Regions from separate parts of the Corynebacterium hesseae genome, predicted to be linked through region 2. Evidence: predicted binding sites of a transcription regulator. Region 2 holds the regulator's gene; the other holds the start of a gene.
The links. The regulator LexA, encoded in region 2, represses DNA repair genes until DNA is damaged. The targets are predictions, from matches to a motif close to CGAACANNTGTTCG.
Positions count from the first base shown of each region.

Region 1 (6,907 bases), 1.2 Mb from region 2:
GCTTGAGCGCGAATGCCACGGTTGGTTCTGTGCTGATTATTGAAAGCCTCATTATTTTTGTCGGCGTTGCGTTGTGCACCCGTGCGGTGGCGAAGTGGATGGCAAAGAACTCCGCCGGGGTAGATATCTTCAGCGGAGTCGTGTTTGCCCTGCTTGGCGTCATCATTCTGGCAGAGGGAATTCTTGCGCTTTGAGCTGGGTATGCTGGTCAACATGCTAGAAGTCTCAATTAAGGGAGAATCCATTAAGCTTGGCCAGTTCCTCAAACTGGCTTCCTTGGTCGCGACCGGGGGTGAGGCCAAAGAACTCATCGAGCAGGGTCAGGTCACCGTCAATGGGGAAGTAACTAAGCAGCGCGGAGCAACGCTGGCGCTTGGCGACGTCATCTGCGTCTCCGACACTTGCGCCCGCGTCGTCGAAGACGACGACGATTATTTTGATGAGGCTACCGCCGATGATGACTTCGACCCGGAGAAGTGGAGGAACCTTTAATGCCCGCTTTTGAAGCTGAAGTAGGAATGCCCTACTGGATTACTCTGGCCAGTTCTGATGTGAAGGCCTCCGAGAAGTTTTACTCGGCCGTGCTGGGCTGGGAATTCGAAGATGGCATCGCCCGCCTTCAAGGTCTGCCGATTGCAGAAATTGTTCCGGGCCAGGACACCTGGGCTACCTATTTCCTCTCCCGCGACTTGGAAGCCGATTGCGCCCGAGTAGAACAACTCGGCGGAAAAATCCTCGCTTTAGGTGCCCCGCTGGCGCTCGTACTCGACAAGTCCGGTGCCATGTTTGGCTTGACGCAGCCGGAGCTCGACCGCTTCGTCGCCGGCGGTGAGCCTGGCACCCCGGTGTGGCACGAGCTGACGGTCTCGGAGGATTTTCACTCAGCGCTGGACTTTTATGGTGAGCTCTTCGATTGGGAAATCCGTGGTGATGAGCATTATGCAGTTGCGGAGGAAGAAGGCGCTGCCTTCGCTGGGTTCTGGCATGCGGTAGGTTTGCCGAGTTTCTGGCAAACATACTTGGGTGTGCGGGACATCGACCAAGCAGCGAAGGCTGTTGTGGAGAATGGCGGGCAGGTTATCCGCGAGCCCCACGACTCACCATTCGGCCGATTGTGCCTGATTGAGGATTCCACGGGTGCGACGCTTACCTTGTGCGAGGTCGAGGATGCCCCCGAAGAACCCATCGAGCTCTAGGGTTGCGGAGGTCGTTCTCCGCATTCCGCCTGGCAACGTCTCCACCTACGGAGAGATCGCCAAAGTCGTAGGGGTCGGTGCGCGGTATGTGGGCTGGGTGATGTCGAAAAGCGAAGATCTGCCCTGGTGGCGTGTGGTCAACAGTACTGGTCGCGCGCACACCTCCGCTGCCCAAGCCCATTGGGATGCCGAAGGCATTCCACACCGCGGTGACAGTGTGGTGCTCGCTGAATGCGGGCTGGATGCGGCGGACCTCAATTACCTCCTCTAAGCCGAGCGCCAATGTGGTTCGTCGTTTTAAGCGACGAACCTAGTTATCTAGAAGGGGATTTCTTCATCTCCTTTGCCGTCAGTGGTCGTTTTACTTGTGTTGGCTTGCTGTTCTTGATCTATCTCGGCTTTCAGCTCCTGAGCTTCCCGGTGCTTCCTAGCGCGGTAGCCTTCAATATCTTGCGCAACGCTTCGCGCCCAGCGCTTGTTCTTTGGTGCTAGAGGCCCGGAAGGTTCCGTGATTGCCCAGGTTCCATCCTCAAAGAGCCAGATCACATCCCCGGTATCTGGGTCCAAAATATAGAAGGCCCGCCCATCGGTCTTCATGTTGTGGTGATGCTGGCACAACGCCACCATGTTGTCCGGATGCGTTGGCCCACCATCGGCGTAGTTAATACGGTGGTCTAACTGACACAGCCACGCCGGCATTCCGCAGCCAGCTGCACGGCAGGTGCCATCGCGCCCTTCAACATATTTGCGAACCAACGTGGCTGGTCCGTAGCCATTAGTGGCTTCCGGCTTGGTGCTCAAGTCCCTTTTCGTTACGGCTTGTGCTGGGATTTTCTCTACCTGCCAGCCGTGCCCTTCTACATATACTGGCGCGTCTTCGACGTCACTCGCTTGATAAGTGTGGAGCACTACTCGGGCAGCTTCTGGTTCTACCTTTCCAGTCGTTAAAAGGATTAGTGCTTCTGCCATCGAGACTTCATGCTTTTCAGCAGCTGCCTTAATGGCCTCATGGATGATGATTCCAACGCTGCTATCCACCTCTAGTTCTATGGTGGCGCGTTGGTCGCGGGTGAGAATGGAATATCGATTCTTTGTGCGTTTATCCTCCACTGCGATGGAGTCGTCATGGACCTTGACAAGGTCACGCATGCGACGACGAATCTGCGACGTGGTGGGAAATACCTGATTTGGCTTCGTAGGTGTAAGCCAACGGGCCAACGCAGCGTCAATGGCGGCCACTACCTCAGTGGAAGGTTGGCCGAGTTTAGCCATGACCTGGTCGATGGCAATCAAGGCGGGTAAGTCCAGCAAAAAATCTGCATCTTGCAGGGCCTTGAGCTGGGGTAGCTCTTTCAATCGGTAAATCCCCATGATTATGCGAGCAACCGCCCCGGCCGCTTTGCCGGTCTTTAGCCCAAGGCGCATGCACGCTGTATCTGAGTCCTCGTCCAAGGCGGGAAGGATGCTAGACCAAAATTCGTAGTCTGCTTGGCGTATGGCTTTACCTCTCATGCAGACCGGGTCGTTCGGATTGGAATGAGAAAAATAGGAAACAACGGTTTCTGTAGCGGAAGACAATTCAACCCCCTCTTTTGTTAGAGATATTGAGAAGGACCGAACCCCCACTGTCCGAATCCCTTTTCGAAAAATGAGTTTATTCTGTACCGTTTGGAAAGTCTATACCCTGGCGGAAAGTTGTGATTAGAGAGGTGAATGTGCCTACTGATATTGCATTTACCCAGCCTTCCGCCGCTTTGAGCTTCGTTGGGAGGGGCTTGTTGGGTAAGAAGCTAATAAAATTACTGTTCGAACCCTAGCGTGGGGAAGGGTGCGCGCTGAATCCCTTGGGCAGCGGCGCTTATGTACCAATCAAGCCTGTTGAAGCTGTGGCTTGAGTTAATCTATGAAAGTGCTTAAACTCCGCTCCCTTATTGCTGGTCTTGCGCTAGCGACCGTCGCTGCGCCATCCGCCCAGGCCCTGACGTTTGATCCTGGGAAGGTTCCGCCACGCACTCAAATGACCGTGCGCTATGCCGACGGAAACTCGGTTTCCACTGGAAATGGCCACGAGTCTCGTCCTGCGCTATCCCTCGCGAAGCTGTACCTAGGAATGTGGGTCCTGAAATATGGCGCGCCGGAGGATAAAGCGCGGGTGGAAAACATGGTTCGCTTCTCTGAGGATGGCACCGCTAGCGATCTGGAGCGGAAGTATCCGCAGGCCATACCTTCCATCATCGGGGAATATCGCTTGGGGGAGACCCATCACAACGGTTACTGGGGCAATACCACGACGTCGACGGAGGATCTCGCTCGCTTTATTGGGGTGATATTTGGCGACCCAGTTGCTGCACCGCTCATGAAAGGTATGGCGACGGCAGCGCCTGTGGCATTCGACGGATATCGTCAGGACTTCGGCACCGCGCGGATTCCAGGCATTATCGGAACGAAATTTGGGTGGTCAGATGACCGGCAGGTGCATGCGAGCGCCTCTTTCGGTCCTGGGTATAGTGTGGCGGCAAATACCTATGGATCTCCCGCGGATCTCACCGCAGATGTGCTCGGTGCGGTGGAGGTACAGCCGCAAGCGCCGAACTTGCCGACGCCCCCTCAGGACCTGCGCGATAGGGCGTGTGCGGAGCTGAAGCGCGCTGTGCCTAGTTCATCGCACGTGTGCTGATTGTCCACGGGTTTAGCTAAGTTTTACCTTTGCGGAAACTGAGAAATTAATATATTCTCGGCTACCAAATAAGCGGTTACTAACCCGAAAGGTAATTCCCTATGCGTAAGGCCCTGTCCATCGCGGCCATTGCTGTTGTGGCTTTGACCGTTGCCCCGTCAGCTTCGGCGAAGAGCGACCAAACTCGTTCGCTCATTTCCCCTGCTACATGCGCCTCCATCACTAAGTTGGCAAACGAAGGAAAGCCGGTTCCGGATCCGTCGATTCTGCACGATGCTGATTCCGTTCCTTCCTACTTCAAGAGCGGCGTGCTCAAGTACAAGGTGGCGGATAACTTCCCCTACCGCGAGCAGCTCGATGCCGCGGTAGCTGAGTGGAACGATGCTCTCGACGGCAAGGCTTCTCTGAAGGAAGTAGCGCCGTCCGAGGCCGATGATGACACCATCGCCATCATCTATAAGCCGGAGCCGAATGGTTACGTCCAGGGTACGGCCTACCCGGACCACGGGATGCTCTTCATCAAGGCGGCCACCGCTCAGTACCCAGAGGCGCTTCAGGGAACCATCGCTCACGAGCTCGGCCACATGATGGGGGCGGGCCACTCCTGCGCCCACGCCCTCATGGCCGGCGCAAACCAGAACCCCATTTCCTATCACGTAACTCCGCTTGACGCCGTGGCTGTCCTGCAGGGGCAGTTTGACTAATTCAGCGCAGGCTGGCTGAGCCGGGCGAGTGCGAGTAGGTATCGTCCGCCTTGGCTAGGCGGTGGGCGCGAAGCCCCAGGGTGATGACGATGGGGTAGAGGATGAGCGCGACCACGATGTACTGCGTGACCATCTGCCACGTTTCATCCCACATGTAGTTCCACGCGAAATGGAGACAGAAGGAAACAAAAAGCGCGCCCACGCCCACTCCGAGGCGCCACCACCACGTTTTGTGGGCGGCGTAAATGGCCCAGCCGATGCCAAAGCCTGCGATGGCCGTCAGTGACATGTGTAGGCCTGGGCCCGCCACAAGGCGGAGCCCCCACATCTGCAGCATGCCAATCCAATCAGACGTCGGGTGCATGACGGCGCCGAGAGAAGCGTAGAGGACGTTTTCAAAGACCTCGAAACCCCAGCCCACAAGCGCGCCGACGATGAAACCATGCCAAGGGCGGTTGAGCTGGCGGAAACTGAGTAACACAAAAACCACGCCCAGCGCCTTGGCGAACTCCTCCGGATAAGCTCCGGACCATGACATCATGGATTCTTCCCATCCCACGCCCTTGGTGAGGGAGCTGAACGGAAGTGCTGATAGGAGCGCCAAAGACACCGCGGTGCCGGCTCCCCACAGCACGCTGGCTGTGGCCCATCCCTTGGCAGGTCGCGCCCACATCGGGCTGAGGTGCCACAGATACAGCCCCAGCGCCAAGAAAGCAAAGCCGATCAGCAGGCTTATTAGGCCCGGCAGCGGGGCAACGAGGAAAGCACCTAACAGGTTGATCAGAGCTGCAGGCAGGCAGATACCAATGATGACCCACAGCGCCACGCGGAAGATCTTGCTCACTTGAAGGCCTCCATAAACTGATCGGCGATTTCTTCTGGGTTTCCGTCTGAAAAGACGAGCTCGTAGTTGAGATCGTCCTTGGCCACGCTAAAGGCAACGACCGGGATGTATGTATACGTTCGCAGTACGAGGATGCCGTCTTGGTTTTCTACTTCTTCTTTCGGCATCGACCCGAAGGTCGTGGCGCGCACAGCTCGGCGCAGGGCCAGCTCGTCATCGTCGACATCAGAGGTGAGGTAGGCCTCGACCAAGGTATCGCCGCAATCCCACGCCTGGTTGGCCACGGAATCGTAGTTCACGCTGCATTCGACGCCGTCGATAGGCTGACGCCACTCAGGATCGTCGAGGACAACAGGCTCGGTTTCAGGATCGTGGTCCGGCAGCGCCAAGCTGAGGACGGCGGGCGTGCCGAGCACGAGGAGGGTCACCCCAAGCACAGCGAAAAACGGCCCCGTCATCTTCGCTGGCGGGAAACGATAAGAAGTCATGCACACCACACTAACGGGTACATCTGACATAGAGTGAAGTGCATGAAGGATCTGTATCAGTTTGTTAATGGCCCCTGGATTGAGTCCCACGTTATTCCCGATGACCGCGGTGTTGACGGGACTTTTCACGCGCTTCGCGACGAAGCCGAGGAACTCGTCCATGACATCGTTAAGGAAGACGAAGGCCGTCCGGGGATCGTGTATTCCTCCCACATGGACGTTGAGGGAGTGAACGCTGCGGGAACGGCGCCTTTGGCCGAAGATTTGGACAAGCTGGTGGCGGCGGACCCGGAAGAGCTGGCGCACAACCTGGGCGTGCTGGAGCGCGAGGGCGTCGGCGCCCCGGTTACCTTCTGGGTAGAAAAGGACTCCGGCTCCGAGGAGGCAGTGGCCTACATTATCCAGTCCGGCCTGGGCCTTCCAGATGAGGCTTATTACCGCGAAGAAGCGCATGCGGAGACGCTTGAGGCCTACGAGAAACACGTCGCGGCGATGCTTGGATTCCTGGATCCGGCTCGCCTCTTCGGCTTGGGGGCGGAGGTTGCAGCTACCCGCATCGTGAATCTGGAAAAGGAAATTGCTGCAGGGCATTGGGATGTGGTGGCCTCGCGTGATGCGGTGAAGACGTATAACCCGGTGGACGTCGCCAAGCTGCCCAGCATCGCCCGCGCCATCCTGAACGGTGGGGGACTGCCGGAGCACCGCGCGGTGGCCATGATGCCGTCGTATTTTGAGCACCTGGAGGGTCTGTTTACCGCCGGCCGCATGGCGGATTGGCAGCTGTGGGCCACGTGGCACATTCTGCTGTCGCGCGCGCCGTACCTTACTGAGGAGATCGGTAGGAAGAATTTCGAGTTCTACGGAACCAAGCTTTCCGGTGCCACGGAGCAGCGTGACCGCTGGAAGCGCGCCGTGGGCCTGGCAGAGAACATGGTGGGTCAGGAGATTGGCAAGGTTTTCGTGGACAAGCACTTCCCGCCGTCCTCGAAGTCCGAGAT
Region 1 is NZ_CP137211.1:80,462-87,368, forward strand. It holds gene R3O64_RS00420 (LysE family translocator) at 1-194, shown strand, start outside; gene R3O64_RS00425 (RNA-binding S4 domain-containing protein) at 214-492, shown strand; gene R3O64_RS00430 (VOC family protein) at 492-1,196, shown strand; gene R3O64_RS00435 (MGMT family protein) at 1,168-1,467, shown strand; gene R3O64_RS00440 (HNH endonuclease signature motif containing protein) at 1,515-2,774, opposite strand; gene R3O64_RS00445 (hypothetical protein) at 3,100-3,873, shown strand; gene R3O64_RS00450 (hypothetical protein) at 3,975-4,577, shown strand; gene R3O64_RS00455 (PrsW family intramembrane metalloprotease) at 4,579-5,421, opposite strand; gene R3O64_RS00460 (hypothetical protein) at 5,418-5,909, opposite strand; gene R3O64_RS00465 (M13 family metallopeptidase) at 5,952-6,907, shown strand, end outside.
Region 1: R3O64_RS00440 (HNH endonuclease signature motif containing protein) is a predicted target of LexA. The motif match lies at 2,827-2,840, and genes of this name have one in related genera.

Region 2 (6,907 bases):
AGGGCGGCCCCGTGCGCACCCCCGGTGACTTCAATGCATTGCTCAACGCGGTCAAACCGGAGGTCCCGGGCAGAGTGCGCCAGGCAGTCGTTGCAATTGCGCCAGGCCTGGCAGAGTATTCCAATCTGGATGCTGAGCTGAAGCACTGGGAGGGGCCGGCCATCGATGATATTCGGGCCCAGCTCAATTTCCTGTTGCCCGCGCACGCCATCACCGTCCACGGAATCCAACATCTGCGCCATTTACCGCGCTATATCCAGGCCGCGCGCATCAGGCTTGAGGAAATGAACGTGGATCCGGACCGCGATGCTGACCGGCAGGCAGACGTCGACGAGGCCAAAGCCTATGTGGCCAATCGGTTGCGTTCCCTGCCTCCTGGCCGCGAAAAGACGCGAGAGGTTAAAGACATCTACTGGATGATTGAGGAACTGCGCGTATCGCTCTTCGCACAACGCCTGGGCACTGCCCACGCGGTGTCTTTGAGGAGAATCCAAAAGGCAGTGGATAAATTACGCTAAAAGCTATCGCGGTCGCGCCGACGCATGAGGCGGATTTCTGATTCAAAGTCGTCGGCGCTTTCAAAAGACTTATACACGGACGCAAAGCGCAGGTAGGCCACTTCATCGAGATCTCGCAGAGGTTCCAGGATGGCAAGGCCGATGTCATTGGCGTTGACTTGCGAGGAGCCGTGACTGCGCACGGTCTCTTCAACTTCTTGAGCGAGCTTCTTCAAAGCATCATCGCTAACGTCGCGCCCCTGGCATGCGCGTTTGACGCCTCGGATCAGCTTGTCGCGACTGAAAGGCTCAGCCAAGCCATTTCGCTTGACTACTGACAAGACTGCCTTCTCGATGGTGGTGAAGCGACCTTTGCACGCGGCGCATTCGCGACGCCGCCGGATCGAGGTTCCGCTGTCGATTACGCGCGAGTCAATAACGCGTGATTGTTCGTTGTGACAGAACGGGCAATACACAGTGCCGTATCCTTCCTTTCGACCAATGCGCACATGCTGCTGGCCCAAGGAATTCTAGCGCGAAGACACGACCGTCGTGGTCGAAGAGGTGCTCGCACTGTCAACCTCACTATCGATACTGAGGCCACCCCATACTGTGCCGATGAATACCGCGGCGCCAAAGACTGCTCCGAGCACATAGTTACCTACGTTCGACCGACTACGACGGCTGCCCGATGTTGCCCCGGCGGCCGAAACCTGGGAATTCACCGGAATTTCTGGACGGCACTGTGTTCTATCGTTTACGGCAAGAGTTCGAACACGAGACGGCCCATATGGAAGGTTGCGCGGGGCATCAGACGTGAGCGACCGAGACTGAGCGGGATCCCAGACCGCCGCTGGCGGCACTAGCACAGTCCGATTGCTAGACTTCTCGAGGGCCACCCCGCGCAGTACAGAGGCATTGTTTAATGCGATAGCCATGACGGTTCCTTTCTAGGTCTTCCTTATTCATTGAGACAATGCCCGAAGTGTACGAACCAAGCCCGACATCTTCGAACATCACCTTCGATCAACCGTTCGATTTGGTGTGTATGTTCGATTTATAGCAGGCCTTCGAATATTTGTCCACACTCGGGCGGCGTTAGTCGAACATTTTTTCTTTCCGTGCTAAAAAGGGAAGCGGAAGTATCACCAGCAGCCCACTCCCACTTATGTCCGGCACGCCAAAGCCGCGCACATCAACTCTGCACATCCCGACAGTTCCTAGGAGCAAGAATGGCCCGCAATCCGAAGCGAAGCGACCACCCTTCCCTCGATTCACTTTCCCCTCGCCAACGCCGCATCTTGGAAGTAATCCATGACGCCGTAATGTTGCGCGGCTATCCGCCAAGCATCCGCGAAATCGGTGACGCAACAGGCCTCCAGTCCACCTCGTCCGTGGCCTATCAGTTAAAGCAGCTGGAAGAGAAGGGCTTCCTTCGCCGCGATCCAAACAAGCCACGAGCTGTTGATGTGCGCCATTTCCCCGGCGCCGACGACCCCAAAAAGCCCGGACGAAAGACCGGGCAGGCAATCGCACCATCGGGAACCTCCACCCCTGACGCACCCGAAGACGCCGCCACCCCAAACTACATTCCTGTTGTGGGCCGCATTGCTGCTGGTTCCCCCATCACCGCCGAGGAGAACATCGACGCCTACTTCCCCATGCCGGGTGAAATCCTAGGCAGCGGCGAACTATATATGCTGCAAGTCGTGGGAGATTCAATGCAGGATGCAGGAATCCTCAACGGGGATTGGGTTATTATTCGCTCGCAGTCTGTTGCAGAAGAAGGCGAGTTCGTAGCCGCACTTTTGGATGGCGAAGAAGCGACCGTGAAGGAATTTCACCGAGATTCCTCCGGTGTATGGCTCCTCCCCCACAATGACGCTTACTCACCCATCAAGGGCGATGAAGCCGAAATCATGGGCAAAGTAGTATCCGTGTTCCGCAAACTCTAGAAACCATCCACCTCAGCGCTCCCTCAGGCCTTCCCCGCTCCACACCAATCACCCACTCGGTGCGGGCGAACCGGACTGGGGGATTGTTTCTTTTTACCCCCTTGTGTGTGTACATGCCCGATTTCGACCGTTTTAGCGTCCGAGATCACACATTCGGATACTTGCAGTACAACCGTAGGTTTTAGTGACTAAGGCACGCGTTCGATGTGAGCTTTTCTTTGTTTAGTTCCGTTTTGTTCGCATTCAGTGGGACAATAGAAGTATCGACACAACATCCGTTGTTCTTTTCGTTCACATGCCCCAGCCCCGTTTTCCTTCACCGGCGGGCGCAGTGACCACCACAGGCAGACTTCATTTGGAGGAACCATGTACGCAGAAGAGCGTCGCCGACAAATTGCGTCATTGACCGCTGTAGAAGGACGAGTCAATGTCACCGAGCTCTCCGAGCGCTTCGATGTCACCGCTGAGACGATTCGCCGCGATCTCGCAGTCTTGGACCGAGAGGGAGTTGTGCACCGAGTTCATGGCGGTGCAGTCGCCTCCCAATCCTTCCAGACCGCCGAATTCACCCTTGATACTCGCCAACGTTCGGCCACGGGCGCCAAAATGGCAATCGCACGCGCCGCACTGGAGCAGCTTCCCGACGGCGGCAGCATCTTTCTCGATGCCGGAACCACCACGAATGCGCTTGCCGATCTCATAGGCCAGCGCTACTCGGCCGGGCAATTCAGCATTGTGTCGAATAGTCTCCCGATCGCTCTTTCACTAGCCAGCAACGGGGTATCTGACGTCCAGCTGCTGGGTGGCACCGTGCGCGCGATTACCCAGGCCGTCGTCGGTGACACTGCGCTTCGCACCATGGCCCTGATGCGTGCCGACGTCGCCTTCATCGGAACCAATGCGCTAACCATTGACCACGGGCTCTCTACGGCCGATTCGCAAGAGGCGGCTATCAAGTCAGCATTCGTCACCAATGCACACCGCGTTGTCGTGCTGTGTGATTCATCGAAGTTGGGCAATGACTACTTGGTCAGCTTTGCATCACTCGATGAGATTGATGTCGTCATTACCGACGCCGCCGCCCCCGATTCCTACGTTGAGGCTCTGCGCGAGCACGGCATCGAAGTGATTGTCGCCGCGGACAAGTAGGCGGTTTCACCAATAGATCAATTCAGCACCCATAGATCAATTCAGGAGGTGTGCACCCCGCATGATGAGGGCGCACACCTCCTGTGCAATTCAGCGCTCTAAGCGGACTGGTATTCCTCCAGCAGCGCAATCACTGCGGCACGAGCGTCCGCTGGGCTTTCGGCGTTGACAGCCGCCTCTGCCATCTTCTGGCACTGCTCAAGGCTGAGCTCAGCCAGCTGCGAACCGACGCCAGCCACCGCAGTCGACGCCGCCGACAGCGAAGTCACACCGAGGCCAGTCAACACGCAGGCAAGCATGGGATCAGCTGCGGCTTCGCCGCAGACGCCAACCGGAACGTTGTTATCGCGCCCCACCACGCAGGTGTGCTGAATCAGGCGAAGGACAGCAGGCTGCCATGGATCGGTCAAGTAGGCCAGCTGCGGCGACAGACGGTCCGCGGCCATGGTGTACTGCGTCAGATCATTGGTACCAATGGACACGAAATCGAGATGCGGCATGATGGTATCCGCCATCAAGGCTGCGGCGGGAACCTCAATCATCGCGCCGGCGGTCAAACCGCGCTCGCGGCACAGACCAGCGAACCATTTCGCTTCCACTGCGGTAGCCACCATCGGCGCCATAACCCACGTCGTAGCCCCATCTCCGCGCTTTTCCGCGGCCTGGGCGATAGCGTCGAGCTGACGAGTCAACAGCGCCTCGTTGTCGCGGGCGATGCGCAAACCACGAACGCCCAATGCGGGGTTTTCTTCCGAGTCCAAGGTGGCATAGGAAATCGGCTTATCCGAACCGGCGTCGAGCGTGCGAACGACGACCTTGGACTCCGGGAAAGCGTTGAAAACCTTGCCGTAGATGCGCGCTTGCTCCTCGACGGTCGGTTCCTCGCTGGCAGAGAGGAAGGACAACTCCGTGCGGTATAGGCCAATGCCTTCTGCCTGCGAGTCAGAGGCGATGCGGGCTGCGTTTCCGTCAGCAACGTTGGCCAGCAACTGCACGCGATGGCCATCCTTGGTCTGGGCTGGTCCCCGCCACTGGGCAACTCGTGCCGCCTTCTCACGGTATTCCTCCACGGCCTTCAGCGCGGAGGCACGATCTGCACCGAGGGACACCGATCCTACGGAGCCATCAACGAAGAGCTGGGTGCCTGCCTCAATCGTTCGCAGCTTAGCGCCCACTGCCACGATGCAGGGAAGATCAAGCTGGCGAGCAATAATCGCGGTGTGGCTGGTTGGCCCGCCAAGCTCGGTCACGAGCGCCTTGATGTGGGTGGTGTCCAAGGTAGCAGTATCCGCCGGGGCTAGATCGTCAGCCAGCAGTACAGCCTCCCCTTCGACCATGGGCAGACCCGGCTCTTGCTCACCGCGCAGCTGAGCAATCACTCGATCGCGCACGTCCTTGAGGTCCGTCGTGCGCTCAGCCATGACGCCACCGGCGGCCTCAAACATGGTGACAAACCTGTCCGTGGCCCCCACAACTGCATACTCGGCGTTCTTACCGCCGCGAATACCCTTGCGCACTGCCTTGTGCCAGCCTCGGTCCTTGACCATTCCGGCGGTTGCGCCAAGAACTTCAGCCGCTTGGCCTTCGGCCCCAGCTGCACGCTGTTCCAACCGGCTAGCAACCATATCTACCGCTTCGAGGAAGCGATCGTATTCGGCATCACGTTGCTCTTCCGCCACGGTTTCTCCAGCCGTGGGCAGTTCTGGGCGTGGGCGGACCCACACCGCCTCAGCGTATGCAACGCCAGCGACGACGCCGGTGCCTTTAATGATGGATGGGGATGCGTTTTCCATGACACATTTCCTTACGGAGACGATGTTTTCTCTTTCCAGATCATCACAAGTCGGCCAAAAATGCAACGAAACCCACAGTGATTCCATTGACATTCGGACACATACGGGCAATAATCAACATTAAGCAACATTAATTTCACGCTGACAACGGGCAATCCGCACCGAAGCTCTTGTTCACGCCGCTGAGGCGCGTTTGCCCCAAATATACGCACTCCGCGAAAGGGGACATTCTCCACGATGATCCTTACTTTGACCCCCAACCCGAGCATCGACGCCACCGTGCGCTTGAACGAGGAACTCGAACCTGGTGCTGTTCACCGCGCCGGATCCGTCTCCAGCGTTGCCGGTGGTAAAGGCGTCAACGTTACGCACGCGGTAACGCTCGCCAACGTCGACAGCCTGGCGCTGCTCCCCGCCGTTGCCTCCGATCCTTTCTTGGCCCTCGCGGCCGAGGCATCGATACCCGTGCAGGCCGTGCCCACTCACAGCGCGGTGCGCACCAACACCACTCTGACAGAGCCGAATGGCCGCACGACCAAGCTCAATGGCCCCGGCGCCACGCTCGATGCGGACGTGCAGCAAGCCGTTGCACAGGAACTCGCAGAACACTGCGCCGACGCCGAGTGGTTAGTCATGGCAGGCTCTCTCCCCCAAGGCGTTCCCACCGACTGGTACACGCAGCTCATCCGGGTAGCCCGCGAAGCCAACCCTGATCTGCGCATAGCCGTCGATACCTCTGATGCGCCCATGGTGGCTCTCGGTGACAACCTCGAAGTAGCCAGCCCCGACCTCATAAAGCCAAACGGCCTCGAGCTGGGCCAGCTTGCAGGTGTCGATGGTCAGGCCCTTGAGGCCGCCGCCGAAGACGGCGACTTCAGCGGAGTGGTTGAGGCCGCGAGGGTCGTCGTCAAGCGCGGCATCCCCGAGGTTCTTGTCACCCTGGGCAGCGCTGGCGCGGTGCTGGTCACGGCCAATGAAGCATGGGCTGCTACTCCCCCGCCGATTACCCTGCGCTCCACCGTGGGTGCCGGCGATTCTTCGCTCTCCGGCTATATCCTCGCCCGCCGCTCCGGCGCCTCGTACCCCGAGGCCCTGCGCCAGGCTGTGGCCTACGGTTCAGCAGCCGCAGCACTCCCGGGAACCCAGATTCCAACCCCCGAAGAACTAGATATCGAACACACGACGGTTTCTGCCGTCACCGACCTTTAGTAGTACTGAGGAGTACCTACCGATGTCATCACGACTCATCACCACCGACCTCGTGGCGCTCGACGCCGACTTCGGTGACAGCATCGAATCAGTCATTACCAATCTGGCCTCGCTTGTTCACGACACCGGCCGCGCTACCTCCGTGGACGAGCTGGCAGGCCCGGCCATCGCGCGTGAAGCCAAAGCCGGCACCGGTGTCCCCGGCGGCGTTGCCATCCCACACTGCCGCTCTGCTGCCGTGTCTGAACCCACCCTGGCCTTCGCCCGTCTCTCGCGCGGGGTCGACTTCTCGGGCCCCGACGGG
Region 2 is NZ_CP137211.1:1,644,220-1,651,126, forward strand. It holds gene hrpA (ATP-dependent RNA helicase HrpA) at 1-518, shown strand, start outside; gene nrdR (transcriptional regulator NrdR) at 515-973, opposite strand; gene lexA (transcriptional repressor LexA) at 1,730-2,452, shown strand; gene R3O64_RS07700 (DeoR/GlpR family DNA-binding transcription regulator) at 2,819-3,601, shown strand; gene ptsP (phosphoenolpyruvate--protein phosphotransferase) at 3,700-5,394, opposite strand; gene R3O64_RS07710 (1-phosphofructokinase) at 5,632-6,603, shown strand; gene R3O64_RS07715 (fructose-specific PTS transporter subunit EIIC) at 6,626-6,907, shown strand, end outside.